Regions from separate parts of the Variovorax sp. PAMC26660 genome, predicted to be linked through region 1. Evidence: riboswitches for the same ligand, from Rfam matches in the RefSeq annotation. Region 1 holds a riboswitch; each other region holds the start of a gene.

Evidence for each region. A riboswitch is a leader RNA that binds a small molecule or an ion and turns the genes downstream of it on or off. The one in region 1 is predicted to bind glycine.
Region 2: another riboswitch for glycine. It lies ahead of H7F35_RS15825 (D-amino acid dehydrogenase); the one in region 1 lies ahead of H7F35_RS19545 (ABC transporter substrate-binding protein).
Region 3: another riboswitch for glycine. It lies ahead of gcvT (glycine cleavage system aminomethyltransferase GcvT); the one in region 1 lies ahead of H7F35_RS19545 (ABC transporter substrate-binding protein).

The regions. Positions count from the first base shown of each region.
Region 1 covers NZ_CP060295.1:4,138,682-4,144,883, reverse strand. The annotation lists gene H7F35_RS19550 (ABC transporter permease) at 1-218, opposite strand, end outside; gene H7F35_RS19545 (ABC transporter substrate-binding protein) at 243-1,808, opposite strand; glycine riboswitch at 2,001-2,125, opposite strand; gene H7F35_RS19540 (hypothetical protein) at 2,275-3,081, opposite strand; gene H7F35_RS19535 (ATP-binding cassette domain-containing protein) at 3,130-3,777, shown strand; gene H7F35_RS19530 (NADP-dependent isocitrate dehydrogenase) at 3,913-6,150, shown strand; gene H7F35_RS19525 (DUF1161 domain-containing protein) at 6,202-6,202, shown strand, end outside.
Region 2 covers NZ_CP060295.1:3,317,803-3,324,004, forward strand. The annotation lists gene H7F35_RS15810 (PLP-dependent aminotransferase family protein) at 1-951, shown strand, start outside; gene H7F35_RS15815 (PhaM family polyhydroxyalkanoate granule multifunctional regulatory protein) at 1,051-1,791, shown strand; gene H7F35_RS15820 (FIST C-terminal domain-containing protein) at 1,837-3,117, shown strand; gene H7F35_RS15825 (D-amino acid dehydrogenase) at 3,138-4,439, opposite strand; glycine riboswitch at 4,531-4,637, opposite strand; glycine riboswitch at 4,641-4,741, opposite strand; gene rfbB (dTDP-glucose 4,6-dehydratase) at 4,858-5,928, shown strand; gene rfbD (dTDP-4-dehydrorhamnose reductase) at 5,925-6,202, shown strand, end outside.
Region 3 covers NZ_CP060295.1:5,223,778-5,229,979, reverse strand. The annotation lists gene H7F35_RS24680 (MFS transporter) at 1-907, shown strand, start outside; gene H7F35_RS24675 (DUF4440 domain-containing protein) at 996-1,496, shown strand; gene H7F35_RS24670 (hypothetical protein) at 1,608-2,174, shown strand; glycine riboswitch at 2,209-2,299, shown strand; glycine riboswitch at 2,312-2,419, shown strand; gene gcvT (glycine cleavage system aminomethyltransferase GcvT) at 2,467-3,639, shown strand; gene gcvH (glycine cleavage system protein GcvH) at 3,700-4,071, shown strand; gene gcvP (aminomethyl-transferring glycine dehydrogenase) at 4,121-6,202, shown strand, end outside.

The DNA of each region.
Region 1 (6,202 bases):
AGCAGTTGCGCACTCCAGTGGAAGAACTGCACGGGCAGCGACTGGTTGAGCCCCAGTTGCTCGCGCACGCGGGCGATGTTCTCGCTGGTGCCGCTGTCGCCCACGATGGCGGCGGCCGGGTCGCCGGGCGCGAGCCGCAGCATCAGGAACACGATGAGCGCGACGATGACGAGCACCGGCACGGTCGAGAGAATGCGGCGTGCAAGAAAGAGCAGCATGGGTGACTCCCGGGTCCGGCCGCGTCAGTTCTTCTTCAGGTTCCAGAACACGGCCACCGGCGAGCGCACCACGCCGCTCACCACGCCCTTGCGGTAGGCCGTGAGCGGCTTGTATTCGCCGATGGGCGCGTAGATGCCGGTGTCGTACACGCGCTGCTGGATGGCGGTGGCCAACTCCTTGCGCTTGGGTTCGTCAGTGCTGGCAAGGAAGTCGGACTTGAGCTGCTCCAGCTTGTCGTCGGTGGCCCAGCCGAACCAGCCCTTTTCGCCATTGCCCGTGAGCGGCGCGAAGAACATCGGGTTCATGTTGTCGGCAATGCCCCAGCCGGTGATGAAGAGGTTCCAGCCGCCCTTGTCGACCGGGTCCTTCTTGGCGCGGCGCGTGACCAGCGTGGGCCAGTCCATCGACTGCATGTCGACGTTGAAGCCGGCCTGCTTGAGCAGTTGCGCCATCACCGGCGGAAACTTGTTGAGCACCGCGAAGTCGGCCGGGTACATCAGCACCACGGGCTTGCCGTCATAGCCTGCTTCCTTGAGCAGCGCCTTGGCTTTCTCGAACTGCGGCTTGCCGGTGAAGTAGCCGGTCTTGTCGGACGCGAAGGCCGAGCCGCAGGGGTAGATGGAAGCGCAACTGTTGTACAGCTCCTTGTGCACGAGCTGGGCGCGCATCAGCGCCTCTTGGTTGATGGCCATGAAGGCGGCCTGCGCGATCTTGGGGTTGTCGAAGGGCGGGATCAGGTGGTTCAGGTGCAGCGCGAACGAGCCCTTCGACACGGGGCTGTCGAGCGTGATGGCGGGGTTGTTCTTGAGTGCGGTGTACTGCTCCGACGGCACCCACTCGATCATGTCGACCTCGCCGTTGGCCAGCGCATTGGCCTGCGTCTGCGCGTCCTTCAGGACGATCCATTCCATGCGGTCGACGTACACGTTCTTGCCGCCGGCCGTGCCGGAGGGCGCCTCGGCGCGCGGCACGTACTTGGTGTTCTTCAGGTAGACGATCTTTTCGCCGGGGCGGTATTCGTCCTTCTTGAAGATGTAGGGGCCGGAGCCGGTGGCGTCGTCTATCTGCTTGTCGGCCGGGGTGGCGGCCACGCGCGCCGGCATGATGAAGGGCGGGTTCGACGAAGGCTTGCTCAGCGCGTCGAGCACCATGCCGAAGGGCTCCTTGAAGACGAACCTGAAGCTGTTGGCATCGACCGCCTCGGTCTTGTCCATGGCGGCGAACATCTTCTGGCCCAGGCCGTCGCGCTGGCCCCATCGCTTGAGCGAGGCGAGCACGTCGTCGGAGGTGACAGGCTTGCCGTCATGGAAGGCCAGGCCCTTGCGCAGCGTGAAGTTCCAGGTCTTGCCGTCGGCGCTGGTCGTGTACTTGTCGACCATCTGCGGCAGCACCTTGCCCCGCTCGTCCACGCCGAAGAGCGTGTCGTAGACCATGTAGCCGTGGTTGCGCGTGACGAAGGCGGTGGTCCAGATCGGGTCGAGGATCTTCAGGTCGGACTGCGGCACGAGGCGCAGCACCTTGCCCGCATCCTGCGCGAAGCTGCTCGCCGAAGCGGCGGCAAACAGCGCGCCCGCGAGGAGGGTTGTCATCAGGTTTTTTTTCGACAGCATGCTTCAGTTCTCCGGTGGAAGGAATGGGGAAGGTGTGAACGTGAAAAGGCTTCGGCCACGCGCGGGCCGCCGCCGCGGCAAAGCCGATGGCAGGGATGCGCGAGGCGCTCGGATGAAAGTCATGGACACAGGCTCCGGAAGCGAACAAGGACACCCCGCGCGTTGGCGCGGCGTGCCCCTGCTGTCCTTTGGCCTGAGAGATTCACCATGCGCGCACATCGCACATGGCTTGCCCCTTCGGCGGCTGCCCTCGGCACCTTGAACGGCGCCGGGCAACGCTCTCCAGCGTTAGAAAAAATCCAGTCTTGGGACCTGAGCGTTCTGGGCTATCGCCTTCGGTAATGCACTAACTCGAAGCATCGAGCCGGCATTTCTCCTGGATCGATTTCTCTAAGCAGTTTGTGTGCCACTCGGGCCGCTCAGGCCTGATGGCACGCCGAAAAAACTACTGCATGCCGCCGCCGCAGAAGTCGAGCCCTTCGGTCGAGTCGTCGGTGAAGCTGACGGTGGTGCGCTTGTTGGCGCTGGGACCGGTGTTCGCGGGCCAGTCGCTTTGCAGCCATGTGTAGCGCCACGCATAGGGCTCGCCTGCCTTGGCGGGCTCGTCGTAGGCAATGCGCAGGCTGCCGCGGCTTTCGTCGTGGCAGTGCTGCGAGGTCTTGTAGTCCTTCTCGCTGAAGCAGGCGCGGATCGATCGCGAACACCAGTAAGGAACACCTTCGTGCGCGGCCTTGGCCGGCTGACCCGGCGGCGTGTCCAGCGGCACGAAGTCGGCCGTGACGAAAGACGCGCCACCACCCGAGTAGCTTTCGGACTGGCGCTGCGTCACGGCCGCGGCCCAGCGGCCTTCGGCCAGTGGATAGAGCGCCGGCGCGAGGCTGAGATACACCTCGGGGTCGTCGCTCTTGCGGTCCTGCTGCAGCGAGGCCACGTAGTTCGAGAAGTCGTGCAGGCGATCGAGCTGCCAGGCGGCGGTGGCGGCATTGCGCTTCAGGCGCGCCATGGCCAGCGGCTTCTCTGAAATGACCACGTAGTCGCCGGGCGCGCCACCGCGCGGCCGGTGCAGCGTCAGCGCCTGGGCGTCGCAGGGCTGGGGCAGCAAGGCGCACAGGTGGGCACGCCACTCGGCATCGACGGACTCCGGCGCCTTGACCGCAACGAAGACCTGCGCCGAAGGCGCGGCCATGGCGGGGCCCGCGAGCCCCAGGGCGAGGAGCAAGCTGCCGGCGCCGACGGTGAGGAGTTTTTTCATGCGCGAATGGTAGCCAGCCGTCATCGCCCTATGAGTTAAAACCGCCGCGTGAACACGACCGACTCTCCCCTCCCCCGCCCCCTTCTCCAGATCCAGGACCTCGGCTTCGCATATCCGGGTCAACCCGCACTCGCCGCCGACTGGAACGCCTCCATCGGCCCGGGTGTCACGCTGCTGTACGGCGACACCGGCACCGGCAAGTCCGCGCTGCTCCAGGTGATCGCCGGCCTGCTGCCCGCCACCGGCCGGTTGACCGCGGCCGGCGCGCGACTGGACAGCGCACCCGAGGCCTATCGCCAGAACGTGTTCTTCGTCGATCCCACGACGGACCGGTTCAACGAAGTCACTCCCCGCGAATGCGCGGCCACCCTGAACAAGGGCAACCCGCATTTCAGCGAAGAAAAGTGGCAGGCCCTGGTCGAAGGCTTCGCCCTGAGCCCGCACCTCGACAAGAAGATGTACATGCTTTCGACGGGTTCGAAGCGCAAGGTCTGGATGGCGGCCGGGCTGGCGTCGGGACGCCCGCTGCTCCTGCTGGACGAGCCCACGGCCGGGCTCGATGCCGCGTCGATCCGCTGCCTGTGGGCCACGCTCGCCGGCTTTTCGGGGCAAGCCTCGCAGGCTGTGCTGGTCGCCAGCGCCGCGCGCGTCGACACGGTCCCGCTCGCGGCTTGCATCGACTTGCCGCTGCATTGACACAGGCCGCCGCGGGGTGATCCGGCCGTGAAATGGCATCTCACCGGCGCGCCCGGCGACAATCGGCGGTTCTGGCGGTCAGATCCCGCCTGAACTCCCTGCCACCCGACAACACAGCATTACGGAAGCAAGCGCATGAGCTCGAAGCAACCCACCATCGTCTACACCCTGACCGACGAGGCGCCCCTGCTGGCGACCTACGCGTTTTTGCCCATCATCCGCGCCTTCACCCACCCGGCCGGTATCGACGTCGTCACCAGCGACATCTCCGTCGCGGCCCGCGTCCTCGGCGAGTTCCCCGAATTCCTGAGCGACGACCAGAAAGTGCCCGATAACCTCTCCGAGCTGGGCAAGCTCACGCTCAAGCCCGAGGCCAACATCATCAAGCTGCCCAACATCAGCGCCTCGGTGTCACAGCTCAAGTCCGCGATCAAGGAGCTGCAGGACAAGGGCTACAAGATCCCCGACTACCCCGAGAACCCGACCACGGACGAGGCCAAGGACATCCGCGTGCGCTACAACAAGTGCACCGGCAGCGCGGTGAACCCGGTGCTGCGCGAGGGCAACTCCGACCGCCGCGCGCCCAACGCGGTGAAGGAATACGCGCGCAAGAACCCGCACAGCATGGCCGACTGGAGCCAGGCCTCGCGCTCGCACGTCTCGCACATGCACGGCGGCGACTTCTATCACGGCGAAAAGTCCATGACCCTGGACCGCGCGCGCAACGTCAAGATGGAACTGCTGACCAAGAGCGGCAAGACCGTCGTGCTCAAGTCCAAGGTCGCGCTGCTGGACCGCGAGGTCATCGACTCCATGTTCATGAGCAAGAAGGCGCTGCTGGACTTCTATGAAAAGGAGATCGAGGACGCGCACAAGACCGGCGTCATGTTCTCGCTGCACGTCAAGGCCACCATGATGAAGGTCTCGCACCCCATCGTGTTCGGCCACTGCGTGAAGATCTTCTACAAGGAAGCCTTCGAAAAGCACGGCAAGCTGTTCGACGAGCTGGGCATCAACGTCAACAACGGCATGGTCGATCTGTACAACAAGATCGCCACGCTGCCCCAGAGCACGCAGGACGAGATCAAGCGCGACCTGCACGCCTGCCACGAGCACCGCCCCGAACTGGCCATGGTCGACTCGGCCAAGGGCATCACCAACTTCCATTCGCCCAACGACGTGATCGTGGACGCCTCCATGCCCGCGATGATCCGCAACGGCGGCAAGATGTGGGGCGCCGACGGCCGCCTGAAGGACGTCAAGGCCGTGATGCCCGAATCGACCTTCGCCCGCATCTACCAGGAGATCATCAACTTCTGCAAGTGGCACGGCGCCTTCGACCCCAAGACCATGGGCACCGTGCCCAACGTCGGCCTCATGGCCCAGAAGGCAGAGGAATACGGCTCGCACGACAAGACCTTCGAGATTCCGGAAGACGGCGTCGCCAACATCACCGACCTGGACACCGGCGAAGTGCTGATGAGCGAGGACGTGGAACAGGGTGACATCTGGCGCATGTGCCAGGTCAAGGACGCCGCGATCCGCGACTGGGTGAAGCTGGCCGTCAACCGCGCGCGCAACTCCGGCATGCCGGTGGTGTTCTGGCTCGACGCCTACCGCCCGCACGAGGCGCAGCTGATCACCAAGGTCAAGATGTACCTGCACGAGCACAACACCTCGGGCCTGGACATCCAGATCATGAGCCAGGTGCGCGCCATGCGCTACACGCTGGAACGCGTCGTGCGCGGCCTGGACACCATCAGCGCCACCGGCAACATCCTGCGCGACTACCTGACCGACCTGTTCCCGATCATGGAACTGGGCACCTCGGCCAAGATGCTGTCGATCGTGCCCCTGATGGCCGGCGGCGGCCTGTACGAAACCGGCGCGGGCGGCTCGGCCCCCAAGCACGTGCAGCAACTGGTGGAAGAAAACCACCTGCGCTGGGATTCGCTGGGCGAGTTCCTCGCGCTGGCCGTGAGCCTGGAAGACCTGGGCCTGAAGACCGGCAACGCACAAGCCAAGATCCTGGCCAAGACGCTGGACACCGCCACCGGCAAGCTGCTGGACAACAACAAGAACCCCTCGCCCAAGACCGGTCAGTTGGACAACCGCGGCAGCCAGTTCTACCTGGCCATGTACTGGGCCCAGGAACTGGCCGCGCAGACCGATGACACGGCGCTGCAGTCCAAGTTCAAGAAGCTGGCCGAGTCGCTCGCAGCCAACGAGAAGAAGATCGTCGACGAACTCGCGGCCGTGCAGGGCAAGCCGGTGGACATCGGCGGCTACTACCTGGCCGACCCGAAGAAGTTCGAGGCGGTGATGCGCCCGAGCGCAACGCTCAACGCGACGCTGGCTTCGGCACAGGGTTGATGCAAGAAGGGGCTGCGCAGGCAGCCCCTTTTGTTTGAAAGGCAGACCACCA
Region 2 (6,202 bases), 820 kb from region 1:
GGCGAACCGGCCGGCGACATGGGCCTGCGCCGCAGCCTGTCGCAGAAGCTGGTGGGCATCAACGTGCCGGCCTCGCCCGACCAGATCATCACCACCATCGGCGCCACGCATGCGCTGGACGTCGTGAGCCGCACGCTGCTGCGGGCCGGCGATCCGGTGATGGTCGAGGAGCCGGGCTGGGCGCTCGAATTTGCGCGGCTCGAAGCGCTGGGCATGCGCATCCTGCCGGTGCCGCGCCGCGCCGACGGGCCCGACCTGGAGGTGATGGCGCAGTACTGCAAGCTGCACAGCCCCAAGCTGTTCGTGAGCGTGAGCGTGCTGCACAACCCGACCGGCTACAGCCTGACGCCGGGCAGCGCGCACCGCGTGCTGAAGCTGGCCAACGAATACGACTTTCACATCGTCGAGGACGACACCTACAGCCACCTCGCGCCCGAGCACGCCACGCGGCTGAGCGCGCTCGACGGGCTGCAGCGCACCATCTACGTCAGCGGCTTTGCGAAGATCCTGGCGCCCAACTGGCGGATCGGTTTTCTGGCGGCGCCGCCCGCGCTGAAGGAGCGGATGCTGGAAACCAAGCTGCTGGCCACGCTGACCTCGCCCACGCTGTTCGAGCGGGCGCTGTCGTGGTGCATCGACCAGGGGCAATTGCGCAGGCATTCGGAGCGGGTGCGCATCCGACTCGACGGCGCGCGGGCGCGCACGGTGAAGCTGGCGATGTCGCACGGCTGCACCTTCGCGTCGGAGCCGGCCGGGCTGTTCGGCTGGGTCGATACGGGTGTCGATACGGACGCGATGACTCAGCGCATGCTCGACGAGGGCTACCTGCTGGCGCCGGGCTCGCTGTTCCATGCGCGGCGCCCGCCCAGCACCATGATGCGGATCAACTTCGCGACATCGCAGGACGCCACTTTCTGGAAAGTTTTCAGCAAGGTCCGCAGCGAGCTTTGAGGGGTAGCGGGCGGGTAAAGGCCCATTTCAGGCCGGGCCAAAGGCCGAAGGCTTGGAGTAAGCTGGCAACACAAGAAAACCCACCCGGAGACCTCCTGCATGAGCAACGCCAGCCCACCCTTTGCCTTCAGTCAATTCGTCCCCGGATTCGACTTCTTGAAGAACCTCGCCGGGGGCGCCGCTGCGGGTGCCGGCGCCGGCGCGGTGCCCGGGATTCCAAGCCTCGCGAGCTGGGTTGCGCCCACGCTGAGCGTGGAAGAGGTCGACAAGCGCATCCAGGAACTCAAGACCGTCCAGTACTGGCTCGAACAGAACGGCCATGCGCTCAAGGCCACGATCCAGGCGCTCGAAGTGCAGAAGATGACGCTGTCGACGCTGCGCGGCATGAACGTGCGGATGGAAGACATCGCCAGCGCGTTCACCAAGCAGGCGGCTGCAATGGCGCCGGCACCTGCGGCTGCTGCGGCAACACCTGAGCCTGAACCGGCCGAAGTCGAGGACGACGCCGAGCCTGAAGAAGCACCGTCGCCGAAGAAGCCGCGCAGCAAGCCGGCCTCGGCCAAGGCTGGCGCCGCCGCCGATGGCGTGGTCGATCCGATGCAGTGGTGGGGCTCGCTCACCGAACAGTTCCAGCAGATCGCCAGCTCGGCGCTGCAAGATGCGGCCCAGCTCAAGGTGCCAGCCATGGCCCAGCCGCTGGCCGATGTGGTCGGCAAGGTGATGGGCAAGCCGGCAGCGGCCGCCCGCAAGCCTGCCGCTGCCGCGAAGAAGACGGCGGCACCCGCCGCCAAAAAAAAGACGTCGACCGCCGCGCGCAAGCGAACCGCCAGCCGGCGCTGACGTCATACACATACTTTTTTTGAAGAGAACGGGTCGGCACGCATCATGAAGTTGTTTCCCTCTGGTCATGCCACCCATCCGCAATGGCGCATGGCGGCCGGCCTTGTGCTGGCCCAGTTGCGCGCACAGATGGCATTGCCTGACTACGCGTCCTCGCCGACGCTCGGGCTGCTCTACATCACCGACCACTATGCGAGCGAGGCGCAGGAAATCCTCGACCACCTGAGCGCCGAGCTGCCCGAAGTGACCGACTGGTCGGGCACGGTCGGCATCGGCGTGTCGGCCAACAACGCCGAGTACTTCGACGAGCCCGGCATGAGCCTGATGCTCTGCGCCTTGCCGAGCGACCAGTACCGCGTGTTCTCGGGCGTGGCGCCGCTGGGCAACTCAGAAATGAGCGGCTTCGAGGCGCACACCGCGCTCGTGCATGCCGACCCGGCCACGCCTGACCTGTCGGAACTGATCGCCGAGATGGCGGGCCGCACCGACACCGGCTACCTGTTCGGCGGACTCTCGTCGGGCCGAGGCAGCGCGCTGCAGTTCGCGGTCGGCGGCAACGGCAATATCCGCGGCCATGGCGCGGCGGGTGGTGTTTTTTCGGGCGGCCTCTCGGGCGTGGTGTTCGGCGAGGACGTGCGGCTGGTGTCGCGCGTCACGCAGGGCTGCCAGCCGCTGCGCTCAGGCGCCGTGCGCGAGCGCGAGATCACCGAGGCCGACGGCAACCTGCTGCTCAAGCTCGATGGCGAGCCTGCGCTCGACGTGCTGCTGGCCGATCTGCAGGTGTCACTCGACCGTCCACAGGAAGCCATCGACGCGGTGCGCAGCACGCTGGTCGGCCTGGCCGACGCGGGCAGCGACGGCATCCGCCGTACGGGCGACCTGGGCGCCGACGTGCTGGTGCGCCACATCATCGGCCTTGACCCGACGCGGCGCGGCATCGCGATTGCCGACAACGCCGAAGCGGGTATGCGCCTGACCTTCTGCCGCCGCAATGCGCAGGCCGCGCGCGCCGACCTGATGCGCATCTGCGCGGAAATCCGCGAGGAGCTGGAACCGGAAGAGCAGACGCTGGCCACCGCACGCGCCGTCGCGGCGGGCGAGGCGGAGGCCGCACCGCATCCGGCGCGGCGCATTGCGGGGGCGGTGTACGTGAGCTGCTCCGGGCGCGGCGGCCCGCATTTCGGCGCGCCGGGTGCCGAACTGCAGATCGTGCGCCACGCGCTGGGCGACGTGCCGTTGGTCGGCTTCTTCGCTGCAGGCGAGATCGCCCGGCACCATCTGTATGGGTACACGGGCGTGCTGACGGTGTTCACCAGCAACGACTGAGCGAGCGAAGAACGACGCGCTCAGGCTGGCTGCAGTGCGCGCGGCGCGGGCGCCGGCATGCCCGTGAACGCGAAATCGACTTCCGGCGCGAGCCCGCTCACGATCCGCGCGATCGACTTGCCCGAGCCGCAGGCATGCGTCCAGCCGAGCGTGCCGTGGCCGGTGTTCAGGTACAGGTTCGGCAGCTTGGTCTTGCCGATCAGCGGCACGTTGCTCGGTGTGGCGGGGCGCAGGCCGGTCCAGAACTGCGCCTGCGTGGTGTCGCCGGCGCCGGGGAAGAGCTCTTCGACGCGCCGCACGATGGCTTCGCAGCGCACGCGGTTCAGGTCGCGGTCGTAGCCGTTGAGTTCGGCCGTGCCGGCGATGCGCAGGCGGTCGCCCGATTCGGAGGTGTAGCGCGAGAACACGAGCTTGAATTCGTCATCTGTCAGCGAGACCTGGTGGGCCTTCGAGGCATCCTTCACCGGCAGCGTCACCGAGTAGCCCTTGGCCGGGTAGATCGGCAGGCGGATGCCGAGAGGCGCGGCATACAGGGGACTCAGCGAACCCATCGCGAGCACGAAGGCGTCGCCGCGGATGCGCTGGAAACGGCCTTCGGCGTCGGTGGCTTCGACGTGGTCGATGCTGCCGCCGGCTTCACGCAGGGCGGTCACCGTGTGGCTCATCAGGAACTTGACGCCGGCCGCAGCGGCCAGGCCCACGAGTTCGCGCGCGAAGCGGTTGGCATCGCCCGATTCGTCCTCGGCCGTGTAGGTGGCGCCTGCCAGTTGCGGGCGGATGTGGGCGAGGGCGGGCTCGAGCTTCACGGCTTCGTCGGCGGAGATCACGAGGCGCTCGCAGCCCAGGGCGCGCATCTGCTCGGCGGGCTTGAGGGCGCCGTCGAATTCCTTCTGCGTCGTATAGAAATGCAGGATGCCCTGGGTGCGCTGGTCGTAGTTCAGGCCGGTGTCGTGGCGTAACTGCTGCAACGTGTCGCGGCTGTAGGTGCCCAGACGGACGATCTGCTCGATGTTGTGCCGGGTGCGCGCTGGCGTGCATTCGCGCAGGAACTGCAGGCCCCAGAGCCACTGGCGCATGTCGGCGCGGATGCGAAACAGCAGCGGGGCGTCTTCCTTGCCCAGCCATTGCAGCACCTTGAGCGGGGCACTCGGGTTGGCCCAGGGTTCGGCATGGCTGACCGAGATCTGCCCGCCGTTGGCGAAGCTGGTTTCGGCGGCGGGCGTGGCCTGCCGGTCGATGACGGTCACTTCGTGGCCGAGTTGCTGGAGGTAGTAAGCCGAAGTCACGCCGAGCAGGCCGGCGCCAAGAACGATCACGCGCATTTCAAGTACCTTTGAGGTTGTAGCGCTTGAATGGCGGGCGTGGTGTGCTATTTAATCAATAGCAAGCAACCGGACGACCGCCGTCCAAGTTGCCGCTCCCCCTGTCCTCGGTACCTGAGAGATTCACCCTGCTGCACCCGCAGCGGGTTTGCTCCTTCGGTGCACCACGTGGCGTGGTGGCTCTCCAGACGGCATTTCAGTTGGTGCAGTACAGATCCCTTGTTCGGACCGACCTGAGCGTTTATGGGAGTTTGCGCCTTCGGTAGGGCCACCGGGGTGGCCCGCTCTCCTGCAGTGGGGCGATTGTAGGCGGGGCTTGCGCCAGCGCCAAACCTGCGGCTTGGGCCCCTCTGGCCGATGGGATAATCGCCTGTTGGTTTGTCGAAGGGCAAATCGTTTCACAACAACAGGGGACCCCATGATCCTGGTTACCGGCGGCGCTGGCTTCATCGGCGCCAATTTCGTACTCGACTGGATCGCGAACAGCGACGAGCCGGTCGTGAACCTCGACAAACTGACCTACGCGGGCAATCTGGAAACGCTCGCGTCGCTCAAGGGCAACCCGAATCACATCTTCGCGCAGGGCGACATCGGCGACAGCGCGCTGCTCGACCGCCTGCTGGCCGAGCACAAGCCGCGCGCCGTGGTGAATTTCGCCGCCGAATCGCACGTCGACCGCTCGATCCACGGCCCGGAAGACTTCGTCCAGACCAACGTGCTGGGCACCTTCCGCCTGCTCGAATCCGTGCGCGGTTTCTGGAGTGCGCTGCCGGCCGACCAGAAGGCGGCCTTCCGCTTCCTGCACGTCTCCACCGACGAGGTCTACGGCTCGCTCTCCAAGACCGACCCGGCCTTCACCGAGGAACACAAGTACGAGCCCAACAGCCCGTACTCGGCCAGCAAGGCCGCCAGCGACCACCTCGTGCGCGCCTGGCACCACACCTACGGCCTGCCGGTGCTGACCACCAACTGCTCGAACAACTACGGGCCGTTCCACTTTCCCGAGAAGCTGATCCCGCTGATGATCGTCAACGCGCTGGCCGGCAAGCCGCTGCCCGTGTACGGCGACGGCATGCAGGTGCGCGACTGGCTCTACGTGAAGGATCACTGCAGCGCCATCCGTCGGGTGCTCGAAGCTGGCAAGCTGGGTGAAACCTACAACGTCGGCGGCTGGAACGAGAAGCCGAACATCGAGATCGTCAATACCGTGTGTGCGCTGCTCGACGAACTGCGCCCCAAGGCGGATGGCAAGCCGTACAAGGAGCAGATCACCTACGTCACCGACCGCCCGGGGCACGACCGCCGCTACGCCATCGATGCGCGCAAGATCGAGCGCGAACTCGGCTGGAAGCCCGCAGACACCTTCGACACCGGCATTCGCAAGACCGTCGAGTGGTATCTCGCGAACGGCGAATGGGTGCGCAATGTGCAAAGCGGCGCGTACCGTGAATGGGTGGAGAAGCAATACGACGCGAAGGCTGCTGCATGAAGTTGTTGTTGCTGGGCAAGGGTGGGCAGGTCGGTTGGGAGCTGCAGCGCAGCCTGGCGCCATTGGGTGAATTGGTCGCGCTTGATTTCGACAGCACAGATTTCAATGCCGACTTCAGCTGTCCCGAGCAACTGGCCGAGACGGTGCTCAAGGTGCGTCCTGACGTGGTCGTCAATGCAGCAGCGCATACCGCTGTCGACAAGGCCGAGAGCGAGCCCGACTTTGCGCGCAAGCTGAATGCCACGTCACCGGGCGTGGTGGCCGAGGCCGCACA
Region 3 (6,202 bases), 1.1 Mb from region 1:
GATCGCCATTGCGCTGTGCGGGCTGGGCATTGCGGCGTACCACCCGCCCGCGACGGTGGCGGCGCGCGCGGCCGGCGGCGCGTCGCAAAAGGCGATGAGCGTGTTCTCGGTGGGCGGCACCATCGGCGCCTCGTTCGCGCCGGTGCTGGCGGCCACGGTGGTCGGCGGCGGTGGCCTGTCGCGCAGCTACCTGCTGGGCGTGCCGGCGGTGGCGATGGGCGTGGTGTGGGTGGTGGCCAATGCGCGGCGCGGCGCGGGCGCCGCAGCGGCAGCGTTAGCCAGGAAGCAGGCCGGCAGCGAGCTGTTGAAGCCCCATAACGACTGGCGCGCCTTCAGCCTGCTGGTGGCAACCATCGTGGGCTGGTCGATTCCCTATGTGACGGTGCTGTCGATGCTCTCGCTGCGCATCACGCGTGACCTGCATGGCACCACCTTCCAGGGCGCTGCGGCACTCACCTGCTTCACCGCCTCGGGTGCGGTGGGCGTGCTGCTCGGCGGCTGGCTCGGCGACCGCCTCGGCCGCATGGGCACGATCCGCAGCGGCTACCTGCTGGCATTGCCGGCCCTTGCATGCCTTGTGCTCGCGCCGACGGCCGGCTGGGCGCTGGCCTGTACCGCGCTGCTCGGCCTGGCGATGTTCCTGCCGTTCGCGGCTCAGGTCACGCTGGCGCAGGACTACCTGCCGCGCAACCCGGCCACGGCCAGCGGCATCACGCTCGGGCTGGCGCTGTCGGTGGGCGGGCTGGTGTCGCCGCTGTTCGGCATGCTGTCGGATGCGCGCGGCCTGGGTGTCACGCTGACCGCGGTGCTCTGCGTGCTGTGCGTCGCGACCGTGCTGGCCTTGCGGCTGCGCAACCGGGCACCGGTGATCGCGCCGGTCGACCTCGAAGGGGCCGCGACCGCCTGAACGGGCGCCGGTTCGGCCCACAGCGGATTCACTGCCAGAATCGGCGTCGCGTTCGACGCTGATAACTGACAAAGAGGGAAACCGCGCCATGAATCGATTCGTCACCTGTCTTCTTGCCGGGGGCCTGCTGTCCACGGCAGCCTTTGCTGCCACGCCGGCAGCGCCCACGACGCCAGCCGCCCCGGCAACGCCTGCGGCAGCGACGCCGGCACCGGCACCCGCCGCGGCACCTGCGGCGGCGCCCACTGCCGGCATCGCCGAAGTGGAAACCGCCGTGCGCGCCTGGGCCGCAGCCTGGTCCGCCCGCGACGTGGACCGCTACCTTGCAGCCTACGCGCCCGACTTCACGCCAGCCCGCAACCAGGACCGCAAGCGCTGGGAAGCCGATCGCCGCGCCCGCATCACGGGCAAGTCGAAGATCAGCGTGACCATCGACGACCTGGTGATCAGCGTCAACGGCCAGACCGCCAGCGCCCGCTTCAAGCAGGTCTACCGCGCCGACAAGCTGAACCACACCGACCGCAAGACGCTGGAGCTGCAGCGCGTGGGCAACCAGTGGCTGATCCGCAAGGAAAGCATCGGCGCCTGACCCGCGCCAAGAGCCGGCGACGATTTTTCCCCTGTAAGGGAAATAGGTTCATGAAGATGTCACCGCCGGCCACGATGCTGCAGCCCTCGACCTCCGAAAGCTGTGGCTGCCATGTTTCCCACCAAGACCGACAAGGCGCGCGACGAACTCCAGGGCGGCCAGCGCACGCTCAGCCAGCGTGAGCGCGCGCTGCTGCTGATGGCCGACGGTCGGCGCTCGCTGACCGACTTCAGCCCGCTCTTCACGAACCGTGGCGAAGCCGAGCAGGCGATCCACACGCTGGTGCAGCGGGGCTATCTGGAAGACCCGCAAGCCGCCGCCGCCGTTGCCGCCGCGCAAGCGACAGCCCAGGCCGCTGCGGCTGCGCAGCCCGCCCCGCTGGCCGCCGCCGAGCCGATCCGCATCGCAACCTCCACCGACACCTTCGACGGCAAGCGTTCGCTGGCAACCACGCGCATGTTCCTGTTCGACATCTGCGAGCGCATGTTCGTGCGGCGCGATCCGAAGTTCGCGCTGCAGATGCGCGACGCCCTGCGCGAAGCCCGCGACCGCGAGGCCATGCTGACCATCGCCGCGCTGATGCTCAGCGAAATCGAGAAAACCGCCGGCCCCGAGCGCGCCGAATCGCTGCGCGAGCGCATCGACCGGTTGCTGCCGCCGGCCGAGGTCGTGCACTGAAGCCTGAAGCTGCGGTCCGCGCGATCCACTACACTCGCCCGGGTCAGGAGAGAGCCCCGCACGACGGGGCCGCCGAAGGCGCAGGGGATTCCCGAACGCTCAGGCAAAAGGACTGACAAGGCGCCAGTGCAAACCGGCGTTTCCTTGCTGGAGAGAGGCCGTTGCATGCATTGCACCGGCCCACCGAAGGAGCAAACCCCGATCGTGGGGCGAATCTCTCAGGTAAAGAGGACAGCAGGGGTAGCCCGTGGCGTTGCAGCCATGGATTTCGACTGCCCCTTTGGAGTGCCCCGTGGCCGCTTCCTCCGCTTCCGACGCCCAACTTCTCAAGACGCCGCTCTACGACCTGCACGTGGAACTCGGCGCCCGCATGGTCCCCTTCGCCGGCTACTCGATGCCGGTGCAATACCCCGCCGGCCTGATGGCCGAGCACAAGCACACGCGCGACGCGGCCGGCCTGTTCGACATTTCGCACATGGGCCAGTTGCGCCTGGTCGGGCCCGACGCGGCCGCCGCCTTCGAGACCCTGATGCCGGTCGACGTGATCGACCTGCCCGCCGGCAAGCAGCGCTACGGCCTGCTGCTGAACGACGAAGGCGGCATCCTGGACGACCTGATGTTCTTCAACGAAGGCAACGGCTCGATCTTCGTGATCGTGAACGGCGCCTGCAAGGTGGACGACATCGCCCACATCCAGCGCCAGATCGGCGCGCGCTGCGACGTTCAGCCCCTGCCCGACCACGCGCTGCTCGCGCTGCAAGGCCCGCAGGCCGCCGCCACGCTGGCGCGGCTGTCGCCCGGCATCGAGCGCTTCGTGTTCATGACCGGCGGCGCGGTGCAGATCGGCGGCATTGCCGCCTTCATCACCCGCAGCGGCTACACCGGCGAAGACGGCTTCGAGATTTCGGTGGCCGCCAAAGATGCCGACGCTCTGGCCCGCCTGCTGCTGGCCCAGTCCGAGGTCAAGCCCGTCGGCCTCGGTGCGCGCAATTCGCTGCGGCTCGAAGCCGGCCTGTGCCTGTACGGCAACGACATCGACACCACGACCACGCCGGTCGAGGCCTCGCTCAACTGGGCGATGCAGAAGGTGCGCCGCGCGGGCGGCGCGCGCGAAGGCGGCTTTCCGGGCGCGGCCAAGATCCTGGCGCAGCTCGCCGCAGTCACGGCAGGGGCCGCCGGCCACACCGACCACGACACGCTCAAGCGCAAGCGCGTGGGCCTTGTCGCCCTCGAGCGCATTCCGGTGCGCGACGGCACGGTGCTGCAGTCCTTCGAGGGCCAGGACATCGGCGTCGTCACCAGCGGCCTGCTCGGCCCGACGGCCGACCGCTGCATCGCCATGGGCTATGTGGCCACCGCCTTTGCCGAACCCGGCACGCGCGTGCAGGCCATCGTGCGCGGCAAGCCCGTGCCGATGGAAGTCTCGACCATGCCTTTCGTGCCGACCCGCTACTACCGCGGCTGAACACTGCAGACCCGGCTAGGCTCTGCACCCCGATTCATTTTTTCCACGAGGAGTTTTCCCATGAGCATCAAGTACACCAAGGACCACGAATGGGTGTTGGCCGAGGGCGGTGCCGCCACCGTCGGCATCACCCTGCACGCGCAGGACGCGCTGGGCGACGTGGTGTTCGTCGACCTGCCTGAAGTCGGCAAGACCTTTGCGCAAGGCGAAGTCGCCGGCGTCGTCGAATCGGTCAAGGCCGCCGCCGACGTGTTCATGCCCGTGTCGGGCGAGATCACCGAAGTGAACGAAGCGCTGCGCGCCGATCCGTCGCTTGCCAACAGCGACCCGCTGGCCAGCGGCTGGTTCTTCAAGGTCAAGCTGAGCGAACCCGCGCAACTCGACGCGCTGCTCGACTCGGCCACCTACGACAAGTTCGCCGCCGAATCCTGATCCACCGCGTTCCCCCGCCTTTCCTTCTTCTCCCCAAGCCTTCACCGCCATGCCGATTCCCGCCCTTCCCTCTTTGCAAGAACTAGAGAACGCCGAAGAATTTCTCGCCCGCCACATCGGCATCGATGCGGCGGACGAGGCGCGCATGCTGCCGGTGATCGGCTCGGCGACGCGGGCGGAACTCATCGACGGCATCGTGCCCGCGGCCATCCGCCGCACCAGGCCCATGCGCCTGCCCGCACCGGTGACCGAAGCCGATGCGCTGGCCGAACTGAAGGCGATGGCGTCGAAGAACAAGGTGTTCAAGAGCTTCATCGGCCAGGGCTACTACGGCACGCACACGCCGGGCGTGATCCTGCGCAACGTGCTCGAAAACCCCGCCTGGTACACCGCCTACACGCCCTACCAGGCCGAAATTTCGCAGGGCCGCATGGAAGCCCTGCTCAACTTTCAGACGATGGTGTGCGACCTCACGGGCATGGCCATCGCCAACGCATCGATGCTCGACGAAGCCACGGCGGCCGCCGAGGCCATGACGCTCGCCAAGCGCAGCGTGAAGAGCAAAAGCAACGTGTTCCTGGTCTCGGGCGACTGCCATCCGCAGACCATCGAAGTCATCAAGACGCGCGCCGCGCCGCTGGGCATCGAGGTCAAGGTGAGCACCGTGTCCGAAACGCTGCCGCACCTGATGGTGAGCGGCGAGTTCTTCGGCGTGCTCGCGCAATACCCCGCCACCACCGGCCACGTGCACGACCTGCGACCGCTCGCGGGCCACGCGCACCAGTGCGACGCCGCCTTCATCGTCGCGGCCGACTTGCTGGCACTCACTTTGCTCGTCGCGCCAGGCGAGTTCGATGCCGACATCGTCTGCGGCACCACGCAGCGCTTCGGCATGCCGCTGTGCAACGGCGGCCCGCACGCCGCCTACCTGGCTTGCCGCGACTCGTTCAAGCGCTCGCTGCCGGGTCGCCTCGTCGGTGTGAGCGTCGACACGCACGGCCAGCCCGCCTACCGCCTCGCGTTGCAAACGCGCGAGCAACACATCCGCCGCGAGAAGGCCACATCCAACATCTGCACGGCGCAGGTGCTGCCGGCCGTCGTCGCCAGCATGTACGCCGTGTACCACGGGCCCGATGGCCTGACGCGCATCGCACAGCGCGTAGCGGCGCTCACCGCCATCCTCGCGCAAGGCCTCGCGCAGATGGGTCGCGAGCCGGTCAACACCACCGCCTTCGATTCGCTGACCGTCCGCACCGACGACGACACGCCGAAGATCATCGAGCGTGCCTACGCCGCCGGCGTCAACCTGCGCCAACGTTTGCAGCAGCACCTGGGCATCTCGCTGGACGAGACCAGCACGCGCGCCGACGTCGAAACGCTGTGGGCCCTGTTCGTGCCCGCCGGCACGCCGATGCCGCGCTTCGACGACCTTGCCGGCAAGGCCGTGCCGCTGATCCCCGAAGACCTGCGCCGCACCAGCCCCTTCCTCACGCATCCGGTGTTCAACACGCACAAGAGCGAAACCGCGATGCTGCGCTACATCCGCAGCCTGTCCGACAAGGACCTCGCGCTCGACCGCAGCATGATCCCGCTGGGCAGCTGCACGATGAAGCTCAATGCGACCAGCGAGATGATCCCGATCACCTGGCCCGAGTTCGCGAACATCCACCCCTTCGCACCGGCCGACCAGCTGCAGGGCTACGCGCAACTCGACGCGCAACTGCGCGCCTGGCTGTGCGAAGCGACTGGCTACGCGGGCATCAGCCTGCAGCCCAATGCCGGCTCGCAAGGCGAATACGCCGGCCTGCTGGCCATCCGCTCCTTCCATGAAGCCAAGGGCCAGGGCCATCGCAACATCTGCCTGATTCCGTCGTCGGCGCACGGCACCAATCCCGCGAGCGCGCAGATGGTGGGCCTGCAGGTGGTGGTGACGGCCTGCGATGCGCAGGGCAACGTCGACATGGACGACCTGAAGCGTGCCTGCGAGAAGCACAGCGCCAACCTGGCGGCCGTGATGATCACCTACCCCAGCACGCACGGCGTGTTCGAGACCCGCGTGAAGGAGCTGTGCGAGCTGGTGCACGAACACGGCGGCCGCGTGTACGTGGACGGCGCCAACATGAACGCGCTG